DNA from 4 places in the Bradyrhizobium sp. BR 10261 genome. Region 4 is predicted to be linked to each of the others. Evidence: predicted binding sites of a transcription regulator. Region 4 holds the regulator's gene; each other region holds the start of a gene.

Evidence for each region. Region 4 encodes LexA, which represses DNA repair genes until DNA is damaged. Its sites were predicted from a motif close to TGTTCNNNNTGTGTTCNG; they were not measured.
Region 1: a site for LexA is predicted at 1,935-1,952, ahead of recA (recombinase RecA). Genes of this name have one in related genera too.
Region 2: a site for LexA is predicted at 2,437-2,454, ahead of HYH07_RS04240 (helicase-related protein). Genes of this name have one in related genera too.
Region 3: a site for LexA is predicted at 2,279-2,296, ahead of HYH07_RS21115 (single-stranded DNA-binding protein). Genes of this name have one in related genera too.

Annotation. Positions count from the first base shown of each region.
Region 1 is NZ_JACOFQ010000010.1:38,637-42,142, forward strand. Features, by position in the region: gene gcvP (aminomethyl-transferring glycine dehydrogenase) at 1-316, shown strand, start outside; gene recA (recombinase RecA) at 754-1,842, opposite strand; gene HYH07_RS13590 (hypothetical protein) at 2,344-2,511, shown strand; gene HYH07_RS13595 (hypothetical protein) at 3,223-3,411, shown strand; gene HYH07_RS13600 (hypothetical protein) at 3,442-3,506, opposite strand, start outside.
Region 2 is NZ_JACOFQ010000003.1:85,787-89,292, reverse strand. Features, by position in the region: gene HYH07_RS04240 (helicase-related protein) at 1-2,163, opposite strand, end outside; gene HYH07_RS04235 (DUF3108 domain-containing protein) at 2,869-3,506, opposite strand, start outside.
Region 3 is NZ_JACOFQ010000018.1:7,336-10,841, reverse strand. Features, by position in the region: gene gyrA (DNA gyrase subunit A) at 1-1,128, opposite strand, end outside; partial or broken gene HYH07_RS21120 (hypothetical protein) at 1,297-1,500, opposite strand; gene HYH07_RS21115 (single-stranded DNA-binding protein) at 1,639-2,136, opposite strand; gene HYH07_RS21110 (outer membrane protein) at 2,560-3,324, shown strand.
Region 4 is NZ_JACOFQ010000031.1:74,010-77,515, reverse strand. Features, by position in the region: gene HYH07_RS29350 (ComEC/Rec2 family competence protein) at 1-609, shown strand, start outside; gene HYH07_RS29345 (hypothetical protein) at 699-1,133, opposite strand; gene HYH07_RS29340 (hypothetical protein) at 1,326-1,529, opposite strand; gene lexA (transcriptional repressor LexA) at 1,715-2,416, opposite strand; gene glp (gephyrin-like molybdotransferase Glp) at 2,592-3,506, opposite strand, start outside.

The DNA of each region.
Region 1 (3,506 bases), on a different contig from region 4:
CGAGTCGGAATCCAAGGCCGAGCTGGATCGTTTTTGCGATGCCATGATCGCGATCCGCAAGGAAATCGCCGAGGTCGAGGCCGGCCGCTTCAAGATCGAGGCCTCGCCCTTGCGTCACGCTCCGCACACGGTGCACGACATCGCCGACGATGCGTGGGCTCGTGCCTACACCCGCAGCGAAGGCTGCTTTCCCGACGGCGTCTCGCGCACCGACAAATATTGGTGCCCGGTGGGCCGCGTCGACAACGTCTATGGCGACCGCAATCTGGTGTGCTCCTGCCCGCCGGTGAGCGATTACGCGCAAGCTGCGGAGTAAGCTTCGTAGGGTGGGCAAAGCGAAAGCGTGCCCACCACCACCCGCCACGTTGAAAGATGGTGGGCACGGCGCAAGTGCGCCTTTGCCCACCCTACGGCTGGTGTGCTCCTGCCGGCCGGTGAGCGATTACGCGCAAGCTGCGGAGTAAGCTTCGTAGGGTGGGTTAGCAGGCGGCTGCGCAAAGCGCAGTCGTCGGCGTAACCCACCAACTCTGCTTCCGCACAGACGAACAATGGTGGGTTACGCCGAGCGGTTTGCGCTTCGCGCAAGCCGCGCGGCTAACCCACCCTACGGCCCTGAACGCGCAACTAGGGCGCCACTAACGCGCCTCATCACGCCCCCTGGTCACTCCAGCGCAAAAAGAAACGGGCACTGACGACGTCGGCAACTCAACGTCCTCAGCGCCCGCTCCTCGCGGAAACTTCTCGCTTTAAGGCTTACTCGTCCGCCGGCTCCTCGCCGTCGGCGTCGCTCTCGGGCGTGCCGGCCAAAATCTGCTCCGAGATCAAGCCGGAGTTCTGGCGGATTGCGGTCTCGATCTTGGCGGTGATGTCCGGGTTGGACTTCAGGAACGCTTTCGAGTTCTCGCGGCCCTGGCCGAGGCGCTGGCTGTCATAGGAGAACCAGGCGCCGGACTTTTCGACGATGCCGGCCTTGACGCCCAGATCGAGGATCTCGCCCATCTTGGAGACGCCCTCGCCGTACATGATGTCGAACTCGACCTGCTTGAAGGGCGGCGCCAGCTTGTTCTTCACCACCTTCACACGCGTCGTGTTGCCGACCACTTCGTCGCGCTCCTTGATCGCGCCGATGCGGCGGATGTCGAGGCGGACGGAAGCGTAGAACTTCAGCGCGTTGCCGCCGGTCGTGGTTTCGGGCGAGCCGTACATCACACCGATCTTCATGCGGATCTGGTTGATGAAGATCACCATGGTGTTGGACTTGTTGATCGAGGCCGTCAGCTTGCGCAGCGCCTGGCTCATCAACCGCGCTTGAAGACCCGGCAGCGCATCACCCATCTCGCCTTCGAGCTCGGCCTTCGGCACCAGGGCCGCGACCGAATCGACCACCAGCACGTCCACCGCGCCCGAGCGCACCAACGTGTCGCAGATTTCCAGCGCCTGCTCGCCGGTGTCGGGCTGGGAGATCAAGAGCTCGTCGATGTTGACCCCGAGCTTGCGGGCATAGACCGGGTCGAGCGCGTGCTCGGCGTCGATGAAGGCGCAGATACCGCCCTTCTTCTGGGCTTCCGCCACCGTGTGCAGCGCCAGCGTGGTTTTTCCTGAGGATTCCGGCCCGTAGATCTCGACGATGCGCCCCTTGGGCAGGCCGCCGATGCCGAGCGCGATATCGAGCCCGAGCGAGCCTGACGACACTGCCTCGATGTCCATCGAACGGTCGTTCTTGCCGAGCTTCATCACCGAGCCCTTGCCGAACTGACGCTCGATCTGGGAGAGCGCGGCAGCCAGAGCTTTACTCTTGTCCATGGAAGATCCTTCGACGATACGCAGGGCAGTGGTGGACATTGGGTCGTGCTCCTTATGGCGAGGATTCGGGTGCGGGACAAACGATTGGCGCGGCGGATCGTCGATAAAAGCAATGTACACTATTTGTTCTAGGTTCGCAATATGTTCTTTTCAGATTTGGAGGGGCTGGCCGTATTAGGCCGGCACAAGTTTGGGACTGCCCTCATCCGCCTTTGCGAATGCCGGAATCGAAAGGGGCCACCTCGCGATGGCCCCTTGCCGGTTGCAATAATTGTTCGGGATCAAATTCCAGCCCCGGCCCACGTATTTCTACCGAGATCGTGGAGGATGTGAAGTCCGTTAAACTGCGGTGTTCCGGCAGGGGAACATGAGGCGTCCTATTTCCCGAAATGAGCTTTCGGCGCTCTTCTGACACATGATGTGTATCAAAGACGGAAGAGCCGTTCTGCCGTCATAATTTCGCAATGCTTCGGCACAGAACTTTTCTGTGGCCGCGGGCGTTTCCTTGAGAACGGCGCCGCGACAGTCGGGGATCGGGTCATGACGGAAGATGCGCACCATGATGCGAGCAGGCGCAATCAGCTGCGCGCGGCCGCGCTCGAGGAGATGCTGAAGTTCGAGCGCAGGGAAAGCGAGTTCCGCAAGAAGGACCGCGAGGAGCGCGCCGCCGATCTGCATCTGCCCCTGGACGAGATCAAGGTGCACTAAGGATAAGGCCACGCGAAACGAGCCGCTGCCTACTGTGCATGGGGTTGTTTTCGCAGCTATGGCGGCGCGTGCCGCTCGGGCTGGCCTACATCACCGCCAGCAGCACGATGCCGATCACCAACACCACGAAGCCAGCCGCCGTCGCGGCGGCGAATGACCGCTCAACCTTGTCCATGATGCCACCCCGCTATCGGCGCGCCACGTATCCCCCATGGCTTCGCCGTGCGCGGTAAGTGTCGCCAACGCTTGTGTCTGAAGTTATGCGCGGAGATGTCTGAATTGGGACGCGACTGCTCCAGCGTCGGTTGGCCCGGTGGACCAACAGCGAGCCTCCATGCCCAGTCGCCGATCCGTTCTGTCAGGCTGTCGTAAGCTGAGCGGGCTAGGGTCATTTGGCTATGGTGTTGCAGCCCAGCACCTCAGCCTCCAATAACCTTCTACCCGCCCGGCTCTCCCCTGGCGGGTTTTTTTTCGCGCGTGAGCGCATGTCGCGCGATTCCGTGGTTCTCCTGCCATGAACAGAGTTCCTGGTCGTAAGGCCGAGATCGTCGGCCTCGACTTTCGCAATCTGATTTCGCATGCTTCGAGCTGCGCGCGCTTTCAGGATCTTCGTGAATTTTCCTCCACTTAACGGCAAATTTCGCTTGTCGGCGGACTATTCTCACGCCCAACATGTTTGCGCACATGGATAGGTGAATCGTGGAGGTGACCATGAATCACAGGGGCGTAGAGTTCACGGTTGCAAAGACGGCGATCCCGGGTGTGTGGCAATGGCAGTTCCGGATCGGCGACGAAACCAAGACAGGTAAGACCGAGACGAAGATCGACCTCCTGGCGATCCGTCGGGTGCAGTTACGCATCGATCGGGAACTGAAGGCCATCGGGCGCAAGACGGCATGAACCGGCTGGGTTGACCCGAAACCGGGACGACTAGTCCGCGCTGGGCAACCGCCGCATGGTGAATTCGATGTCGCCGCCGGGCAATTCGCGCCAGG
Region 2 (3,506 bases), on a different contig from region 4:
AGCCAGGTGCTGCGCGCCCGACAGCGCCGACAGATCGACGTTGTCCTGCTTCAGCGCCCACAACAGCGCAGCCAGCGCACGCGCGGCGGGCTTCAGGATGCCGGGGAAATAGATGTGATAGGCGCCGAAGCGGACGCCGTATTTACGCAGCGTCGCGCGCGAGGGCTGGTCGAGATCCTTCAGCTCGTTCGCGATTCTGGGGCGCTCGAGCACACCCAGCGCCTCGACCAGCTGATAGGCGATGCCGCGGGCAATGCCGGTGACGTCCTCGGCCTTGGACAGCTCGAACATCGGCCCGAGCAGCTTTTCGATATGCGTCTTGAGCCAGAGGTCGAGCCGCGCCTGCACCTTCTCGCGGGGAGCGCCGGTGAGGCGCTCATCGGAGATGATGCGGATGCGCGGATGCAGCGCCTCCTCTGCGGCCGTCAGCCGCGCCACGGCGTCGCCGGTCCAGCGGATGGTGCCGTCGGAGGTCAGCACGAACTGATCGTCCGGCGCGTTGCCGAGTTTTTCGGCTCGCGTATTGATCTCGCCGGCGAGCACCGCTTGCGCGGCAGCCTGCAAGGCTTTCGCATCGGAGCCGGCTTCCGCCGCATCCGGTGCAAAGGTGAAGCCATCGAGGCGGCCGATGACATGGCCTTCGACGATAACTTCGCCGGTCTTGCCGATTTCCGTATTCAAGCTCGTGTTCTCCCGCAGGCGGCGCATCAATACACTGGTCCGGCGATCAACGAAACGCTCCGTCAAGCGTTCATGGAGCGCATCCGATAATTTATTTTCGACCTCCCGGGCGATCCCCTGCCAGCGATCGGGGTCTTTCAGCCAGTCCGGGCGGTTGGCGACGAAGGTCCAGGTGCGGATCTGCGCGATTCGAGCCGATAGCGTGTCGATGTCGCCGTCGACGCGGTCGGCCTGGTCGACCTGGGCCGCGAACCAGGAATCGGGGATGCAGCCCTTCCGCATCAGGAAGCCGTAGAGCGTCGTCACCAGCTCGGCATGGGCCGCAGGCGACAGTTTCCGGTAGTCCGGGACCTGGCAGGCCTCCCAGAGCCGCTCCACGGCCGCCTTGCCATGCGCGATATCGCGCACCTCGACGTCGCGGGCGGCGTGGTCGAGCACGCGCATGTCCTCGGCGATCGGCGCGCGCGTCAGCGTCTCGTGGCCGGGGGCGAGGTTGAGCGAGACCTGGAGCGCGCCGAGGGAAGAGAAATCCAGCTTCGAGTTGCGCCATTGCAGCATCTTCACGGGATCGAAAATGTGGTTCTGGAGCGCATTCACGAGCTCCGGCTCGAACGGGCCGCAGCGGCCCGTGGTGCCGAAGGTGCCGTTGCGCGTGGCGCGCCCCGCACGGCCGGCGATTTGCGCGAACTCGGCCGGCGTGAGCCTTCGGAACTGAAAGCCGTCGAACTTTCGGTCGGAGGCGAAGGCGACGTGGTCGACGTCGAGATTGAGGCCCATGCCGACAGCATCGGTGGCGACGAGATAATCGACATCGCCGTTCTGGAACATCGCCACCTGCGCGTTGCGGGTGCGCGGCGAGAGCGAGCCCAGCACCACGGCGGCGCCGCCGTGCTGGCGGCGGATCAGCTCGGCGATGGCGTAGACCTCGTCGGCGGAGAAGGCGACGATCGCCGTGCGGCGCGGCTGGCGCGTGATCTTGCGGTCGCCGGCGAATTCCAGCTGCGACAGCCTGGGACGGGTGATCATGGAGACGCCCGGCAAGAGGCGCTCGATGATCGGGCGCATCGTGGCGGCGCCCAGCAGCAGCGTCTCGTCGCGTCCGCGACGGTTGAGGATGCGGTCGGTGAAGACGTGGCCGCGCTCGAGATCGGAGGCGATCTGGATCTCGTCGACGGCGAGGAAGGAGACATCCAGATCGCGCGGCATCGCCTCGACGGTCGAGACCCAGTAGCGCGGGCTCCTGGGCTTGATCTTCTCCTCGCCGGTGACCAGCGCGACGGCCTCGGGGCCGACGCGGGCGACGATCTTGTTATAGACCTCGCGCGCCAGCAGGCGCAGCGGCAGGCCGATCAGCCCTGACGAATGCGCCAGCATCCGTTCGATGGCGAGATGGGTCTTGCCGGTGTTGGTCGGCCCGAGCACCGCAGTGACGCCAGCGCCGGGCACGCGCTCGGAAGCGAAGGGGGAGGGAGGAAAGGCCATGTCTGCCGGAATAGGTAATGGCTGATTGGGCGAAAGTCAGGGCGTGATGAGGCGAAGGGGTGCACCGCTGTCATGCCCCGGCTTGACCGGGGCATCCAGTACGCCGCAGCCCATCGGCTCACCTACAACCGCCTCGGCGTACTGGATCGCCCGGTCCTAGTGCGCAATTGCGCACTGGCCGGGCGATGACACCGAGTGTGTGGTGGAAGCGGCTTCCCCAAATCCCGCCCAACTGTCTCACTTTGCGACGCTTTTTCCTCATCCCTTAAGCTTCGGAACGACTCTAGAACGAATCGCGGCCGAATCGCTGACTCCCAGGTGAGTCCCGTTCCGTTCACGCAAGGTGTCGTGGGACTCGTTTTGCGTGTGCACTAGATGGAGTTTTGGGGTGCCGCACAAGCGACGATGTGGGGGCGGAAACCCTTAAGTTGGGGATGGCGTCGAGTCGAATCAGAATCGGGGCGGAGTCAAATGGATTCGCGACAAATGGTGGCCCTCCGAGGCATGTCGCCAAAACAACCCCATGCACAGTAGGTAAGTCATTGATATCGCGTGCAGCGCGTCTCCATCCGTCATTCCGGGGCGGAGCGCAAGCGACGAGCCCGGAATCCATCGCGCGGCGGACTCTGCGGCCCCATGGATTCCGGGTTCGCGCCAAGGGGCGCGCCCCGGAATGACGGCGGTGGGCGGGGTGCGCAGCGCGGCCTACTGCGTCTTCGCCACTCTTGGCGGCTGGGCTGTGGTGATGAAGCTGGTGGCTTCCAGCATGGCGGGGCCGAGCGGGGTCGGGACCTTCAGCCAGAACGGAACCAGGATCCGCGTGCCCGCGACCGGGGCGAGCGCGATCTCGATGTTGCGCTGGGCGGCGAGGTATTTGATCACGGGGCGGTCAGGAATGTAGCCGGCCACGGGCACGAAATAGAGCGCGCAGACCACAACCGGGCCGCGATAGCCCTTCTCCGCCTTCACGGTCTCCATGCGCTTGAAATCGAGCTTGAGCTCGTAGCGCATGCGGCTGTCGAACACCGGCGCTGAGCCGTGGCAGGCCTCGGGCGACAGCGGATCGCCGTTTCCAGGCACGCGCACCAGCGAGGCCGTCATCGGATCGAACACGCCGCGGCGATGCGCCTCGGTGACGACGATGCGATCGGGATCAACAGGCGGCTCCGGGATAATGCCAAAATCCTTCACATTGCCCTTGTCCAGGGTGATGTGGATCTCTTCGGTCTTCTTCGAGGTGGTGGTGGAGGCCTGGTAGGCGGAGGCGACCAGCGCGCCATTGACGACGCGGCCTTGCGAGGCGCCGGTGCCGGACCCGCCGGCGAAGGATTTCAGAATGCCTA
Region 3 (3,506 bases), on a different contig from region 4:
CTTGGTGCGGCGGGTGACGACCTGCTCGCGGAAGCCGACGAAGATCGTCAGCATGTCCTTCAGGTTCATCGTCTGCGGACGACCCGAGTCGAGCGCGACGGCGTTGACGCCGAAGGAGGTCTGCAGCGGCGTGAACTTGTAGAGCTGGTTCAGCACCACGTCGGGCACGGCGTCGCGCTTGAGCTCGACGACGACGCGATAGCCGTCGCGGTCGGATTCGTCGCGCAGATCGGAGATGCCCTCGATCTTCTTTTCCTTATAGAGCTCGGCGATGCGCTCGACCATCGTCGCCTTGTTCACCTGATACGGGATCTCGGTGATGACGATCGCCTCGCGCTCCTTGCGGATGGTCTCGAAGGTGACCTTGCCACGCATCACGATGGAGCCGCGGCCGAGATGATAGGCGCTGCGGATGCCCTGGCGTCCGAGGATGATGCCGCCGGTCGGGAAATCCGGGCCCGGGATGATGTTGTTGAGCTCGTCGATGCTCAGCGACGGATTGTCGATCAGCGCCACGCAGGCGTCGATGACCTCGCCGAGATTGTGCGGCGGGATGTTGGTCGCCATGCCGACAGCGATGCCGCCGGCGCCGTTGACCAGAAGGTTCGGGAACCGAGCCGGCAGAACCACAGGCTCGCGCTCGGAGCCGTCATAATTGTCTTGGAAATCGACCGTGTCGTCGTCGATATCCTCGAGGAGCTTGAGCGCGATCTTGGTCAGGCGGGATTCGGTGTAGCGCATCGCCGCGGGCGGATCGCCGTCGACCGAGCCGAAATTGCCCTGTCCGTCGATCAGGGGGGCGCGCATCGAGAAGTCCTGCGCCATGCGCACCAATGCGTCGTAGATCGCCTGGTCGCCATGGGGATGGTACTTACCCATGACTTCACCGACGGCACCGGCGGACTTCTTGTGCTTCTTGTCCGGCGTGTCGCCGCGATTGTTCATCGCGTAGAGGATGCGGCGGTGCACGGGCTTCAACCCGTCGCGCGCATCGGGCAGTGCGCGCGACACGATCACGCTCATGGCGTAATCGAGGTAGGACTTTTTCATCTCCTCGTAGATCGAGACGGGGCGAATGTCCGAGGGTTGCGCCGGCTGGTCGCCGGGCTTGTTGTCGTCGTCAGCCAAGGGGGAATCCGGTGAGGTTTTATCTGGGAATCATATAGCGCATCGAGGCCCCGATAACCACCCTTGCGGGGGGACAGGACAGCGCTTTTTCCGACTGTTTTTCCAGAGGCTTACGCCCAGCTCGGCACCTCAGGGTCGTGGTCTGGGCGAGCCGCCGGGAACCAGCGCTCAAGTCCCGAAAACCACGTGGTTCATGATGCGCCTTGGCAGCAGGGTGAACAGTCCCGCCACCACCAGCGCTCCTGCAAACATCAGGATCATGATCCGCCGGTGATCGGTCAGGCGGTGGGCATGCGCCCGCCAGACCGCGAGCGGCAGCATGACCAGCGTGAAGATCGACAATAGATGGATCGGGCTGAACGGCCCGACCACAATTCACATCGTGCCTGGTCAAGGCTTGAGGCAACACATCAGGCCAGCCCGAAAAGCCGAGCTTGGCCCGCCAATTGGTAAGAAAATCTGCCTCTTTAGGCGAGCGATGCAAAGGCGGCGCAAAAACCCGGCTCGGCCCTAGAACGGGATATCGTCGTCCATATCATTGTTGCGGCCACCGCCGCCGGCGGCCACGGGGCGGCGCGGTGCGCTGCTGACCGGACCGGACGAGCCGAAATCGCCGCCGCCCTCATCGCCGAAGCTGCCGCCTCCTCCGCCACCGCCGCGGCCGTCGAGCATCGTCAGGGTCGAGTTGAAGCCCTGCAGTACGACCTCGGTGGAGTACTTCTCGACGCCGCTCTGATCGGTCCATTTGCGCGTCTGGAGCGCACCCTCGATGTAAACCTTGGCGCCCTTCTTCAGGTACTGTTCGGCGACCTTGCAGAGCCCTTCATTGAAGATCACGACGCGGTGCCACTCGGTCTTTTCCTTGCGTTCGCCACTGTTCTTGTCGCGCCAGGTCTCGGAGGTCGCGATGCTCAGATTCGCGATCGGCCGCCCGTCCTGGGTGCGGCGGATTTCCGGATCCTTGCCGAGATTTCCGACCAGAATGACCTTGTTGACGCTTCCCGCCATCGCCGCTCTCCACTCCAAATGCCGCTGAATTTCGAAAAAGGCGCCCGCGCCGCCGCCTGTTGAGCCGACCCTATACGCTTACAGGGGCCGCTCGGCCCGGTACACCCTCGGTTATCCCCACATATAGCATCGGCCGAACATTCGTTCCAGATTTGTTCCCCTCGAAATCGCGCGACCCAAGCGTGCAAAGAGCGACTCATGCCGCTATGCACGTCGGCGTGAATTGGAACCGGTGCAGGCAGGAAAATGCTTAACATTCATTAGGTTACGCCCGGATGAATTGCCCAGCGACTGTTGCATTCCAGAGACGGACTCGGCCCCCCGATTCGACTACGGTTGAGTCGCAATTGGTTGATGATGGGCGTCGCGCCTGATTGACCGCTTCAGGGGACGACTGGAGCGGACGACACTGGGGAGACTGCAATGAAGAAAATTCTGTTTGGTACAATTGGTATTGTTGCCTTGGGCTTGTCAGCACCGGCGAGTGCTGCCGATCTTGCGGCGCGTCCCTACACCAAGGCGCCGCCGCCGATGGTCGCCACCATTTATGACTGGAGCGGCTTCTACATCGGCATCAACGGCGGTGGCGGATGGAGCCACAAATGCTGGGACTTCGTCGCGCCGACCACCGGCACGCTGTTCGGCGAGGGCTGCCACAATGCCACGGGCGGCACGGTCGGCGGCCAGATCGGCTATCGCTGGCAATCGGCCAACTGGGTGTTCGGCCTCGAAGGCCAGGGCAACTGGGCCGACTTCTCCGGCGACAATATCAGCACCCTCATCCCGACCCAGCGCAACCGCTCGAAGATCGACGCCTTCGGCCTGATCACGGGCCAGGTCGGATACGCCTGGAACAACGTGCTGTTCTACGTGAAGGGCGGCGGTGCCGTGGTTGCCGACAAGTATAATATCTACACCGCGCCCGGATTCGTCGGAGCCGGCACCCTGCTCGCCTCGGCCAGCGACAACCGCTGGGGCGGCACGGTTGGCGCCGGCCTCGAGTTCGGCTTCGCGCCGAACTGGTCGGTGGGCGTTGAGTACGACCACATCTTCCTGGGCAGCAGGACTCTGACGCTCAACGCGCCCGGTGGCACCGCATTCCAGACCGATCGCATCAGCCAGAATGTCGACATGGGTCTTGTCCGCGTCAATTATCGCTGGGGCGGCCCGGTCATCGCGAAATACTGATCCACCTGAATTCGTTTGAGAATAAAGGCCGGCCTCGTGCCGGCCTTTCGCTTTTCTGTTCCCGACGGGAACCATGGGTCAGCCATTCTTACATTTGTATTTGTTGTGGCTTTTGAGAGACGCAGCTTGCAGCTTTCGTGGTGTAAGCACGGCACCATTTGGACCGCAGCGTCCGATGCCCT
Region 4 (3,506 bases):
TTGCGCACGCCGCTGCGCTGGTCGGGAGCATTCGTGCTGATGGCGGCGACCGTCTGGAGTCTTTCCGTCCGGCAACCCGATATTCTGATTGCCGGTGACGGTCAGAACGTCGCGGTGCGCGCCAGGGACGGTCAGCTGCACCTGATCAGGGCGAAGAAGGACAATTTCCTGCTGAAGGAGTGGCTTGCAGCGGACGCTGATCCACGCGATGCGGCGAGCAGCTCGCTCGGCGACGGCGTGTCGTGCGACGATGCCGGCTGCGTGACGCCGCTTGCCGACGGCCACATGGTCGCGCTGGCGCTCCGCATCGACGCGCTGGCTGATGATTGCAGTCGCGCGGCCCTGGTGGTGACGGCAAAGCCTGCGCCGCCGGATTGCACCGGGATGGTGATCGATCGGCCGCGTCTGGCGAGCCAGGGCGCGCTAGCGCTGACACGTCGCGGCGATGGCTTTGCCATTGCGGCGGCGAGGGCGAGAGGCGCAAACCGCCCCTGGTCGCCGGCGGCGGCCGGCGATGGAGATTTCGAAGGGACCCTCATGCCGCGGTCCGCAGCTCCGCGCGCCAAGGACGCAACACCGTCCGAGGCCGATCTTCAGGCCGAGGATTGAGGCATGATCCGGAAAAGTCTGTAGCGGTCCTCCGGCGCGACAAACGCGAAAACGCGTTTGCGCGGAGATCATGCCCAAATTAGGCCGGTTCAACCGATCGGCAGGACCGGAGGTGTCGGCTGTCTGTCGGCGGCAACTTGCGGCTTGTGCTCGCGCTCACCGAGCGGCTGGGTCACCGGCAGTTGCAGCACGGTTGCGCGCTGGCCTTCGACGAGCTGGGTCACCAGCACGTATTTGCCATCGGGGAATTCGATCGCGTCGTGATGACGATCGGGAATGTGCGGATCGACCTTGCCGAACTTGCCGACGCGCGAATTGATAGTGCGCGTCCAGATCCACCTGTTGTCGTAGCGGACGTTGTCGGCGAAGGCGAGCTCCGTTCCCGGCAGCAGGCAGACCGCGACCGACATGTCGGCTTCGGAGGCGAAGCCGCGCGTCGAGGTGCCGCGGAAGGTTGTCGTGACGATCGTCTCGCCGACTTCTGCGGGACGCGTCGCGACGGCATGCAAGCTATAGTCACACATCGGGTGCTCCTCATCAGCGATAGAGCACCCGCGCCTCTTCTGAGGCGCAGGCCTCTATCAGAGTGGAAGCCTGCGATCATATGCCATGTTGGGGGCAAATCTGCGGCTTGAGTCTGCAGGCTGCCATCACAATTTCTTTTTCAGATGTCCGAGGAACAAAGGCTGCTTCCGTGCATTCCGAGAGCTTCTTCGTTAGCGCCCAGCCGGTGCCGACCAACCCGAATAAGGCCAGGCCGGCTGCGCCTGTTGCCCGACGGCGTTGCGGGCATTGCGGAATTGTTCGTTCGTCGCCTGTGGCGACCTGCGAACGTGATGCTGCGGCTGCGCAGCGAAGGTTTGCGACGCTGATATTGCGATCAGCGCCATCGCGACGGTACTCAGAATGATCTTACGCATGGCGGTCTCCTCGGTCTCGCAAGGCCTGCGAAGCGATGCGTGCTTCGTCATGGCGTGCCGGGGATGTAGCGCGGGAGAGGTGGCCGGATAATCTGGAGAAAACCAGAAAAACTATCCAGCCGGAGCGGACAATCGTCCGCTTCAACCTTGAGGGCGCGCTTGCCAGGTGGCGGCGTGCGCCGCGTTCAGTATTTGCGGTACAGCCCGATCAGCTTGCCCTGGATCTTGACCCGGTTGGGCGGCAGAATCCGGACCTCGTAGGCGGCGTTTGCCGGCTCGAGCGCGATCGAGGCGCCGCGGCGGCGGAAACGCTTGAGCGTGGCTTCCTCGTCGTCGATCAGGGCCACCACGATATCGCCGGTGTCGCAGCTCTCGTTGCGCTGGATCAGCGCCATGTCGCCGTCGAGAATGCCGGCATCGACCATGGAATCACCGCGGACTTCGAGCGCGTAGTGCTCGCCCGCGCCGAGCATGTCGGGCGGGACGCTGATGGTGTGGCTGCGCGTCTGCAAGGCCTCGATCGGCGTACCGGCCGCGATCCGGCCCATCACGGGAACTGCGACAGGGCGTTCGCCCTCATCGACGGGCGGGCTCGACATCGTGCGCACCTTGCCGAGATTGCCCTCGATGACGCTCGGCGTGAAGCCGCGACGGCTGCCGGCAGCCGCCTGGAGTTCAGGCAGCTTGATCACTTCGATGGCGCGGGCCCGGTTGGGCAGGCGGCGGATGAAGCCGCGCTCCTCAAGCGCGGTGATCAGGCGATGGATGCCCGACTTGGAGCGCAGGTCGAGCGCATCCTTCATCTCGTCGAAGGAGGGCGGCACGCCGCTTTCCTTCAATCGCTCGCTGATGAACCGCAGGAGCTCGTATTGTTTGCGCGTTAACATCTCGACCAAAATCCCCCTGACGATGTCGCTCGATTCCGAGACGCTGAATTCAGCAGTAAGCCGCTACATGCTCGAAACAAATCATGAACGGACCCTATATGTTCGATACATGTTCCGCAACTGCTTAATTTACCGTGAACGCGACAAAGTTCGCGGAACAGTTGCGTCGGCGCGCTCACTCCGGCAGTCGCAAGACCTCGCAAGGCGTGCCGGAAGCGGCCTTCGCTGCGAACGGCGCGCGCACGAGAAGTGCCTGTGCCGCAGCGAGATTCGCCAACAGTGAGGAATCCTGGTGGTTGACGGGAAGAGCGACGAGCGTGCCGTCGTCCCGCGTCTCCAGACGCGCACGCAGATAATCCTCGCGCTGGTCATTGGCCCCGAGGTCGCGACCGAGCACGGCGCGTTCGCGGCGATGATGAATCATTGAGCGGCCCGACAGCGCGCGAATCAGCGGCACCAGAAACAGGAAGCCGCAGACGTAGGATGACACGGGATTGCCGGGCAGGCCGATGACGCGCATCGGCCCGAGCTGCCCGTTCATCATCGGCTTGCCCGGCCGCATCGCGATCTTCCAGAACGCCATCGAGATACCTTCGTGCCGAAGCGCCTGCTGCACCAGATCGTGGTCACCGACAGACGCTCCGCCGGTCGTGATCAGGATGTCGGCGCCGGATTCGCGGGCGCGGCGGATGCCCGAGGTCGTGGCGGCAAGCGTGTCGGCGGCGACGCCGAGATCGATGGTGTCGGCACCCTCGCTGCGGGCGAGGGCGTGCAGGGCGTAGCCATTGGAATAGACGATCTGGCCGGGGCCGGGTGTCGAGCCCGGCATCACCAGCTCGTCGCCGGTTGCGAGAATCGCGACCTTAGGACGGCGATGAACGCTCAGCTGCGGATGGTTCATGCCCGCGGCGAGCGCAAGGTCCCGATCGGTGAGCCGTGCGCCCTTGCGCAGGAGCACGTCGCCCTCGCGGAAGTCGATCCCGGCGGGGCGAATGTGCCGCCCGGCGACGGCGGCTTCCTTGATCGTGATGCGCTTGCCGTCCGCGATGGTGTCCTCCTGGATCACGACCGCATCGGCGCCGGCGGGAAC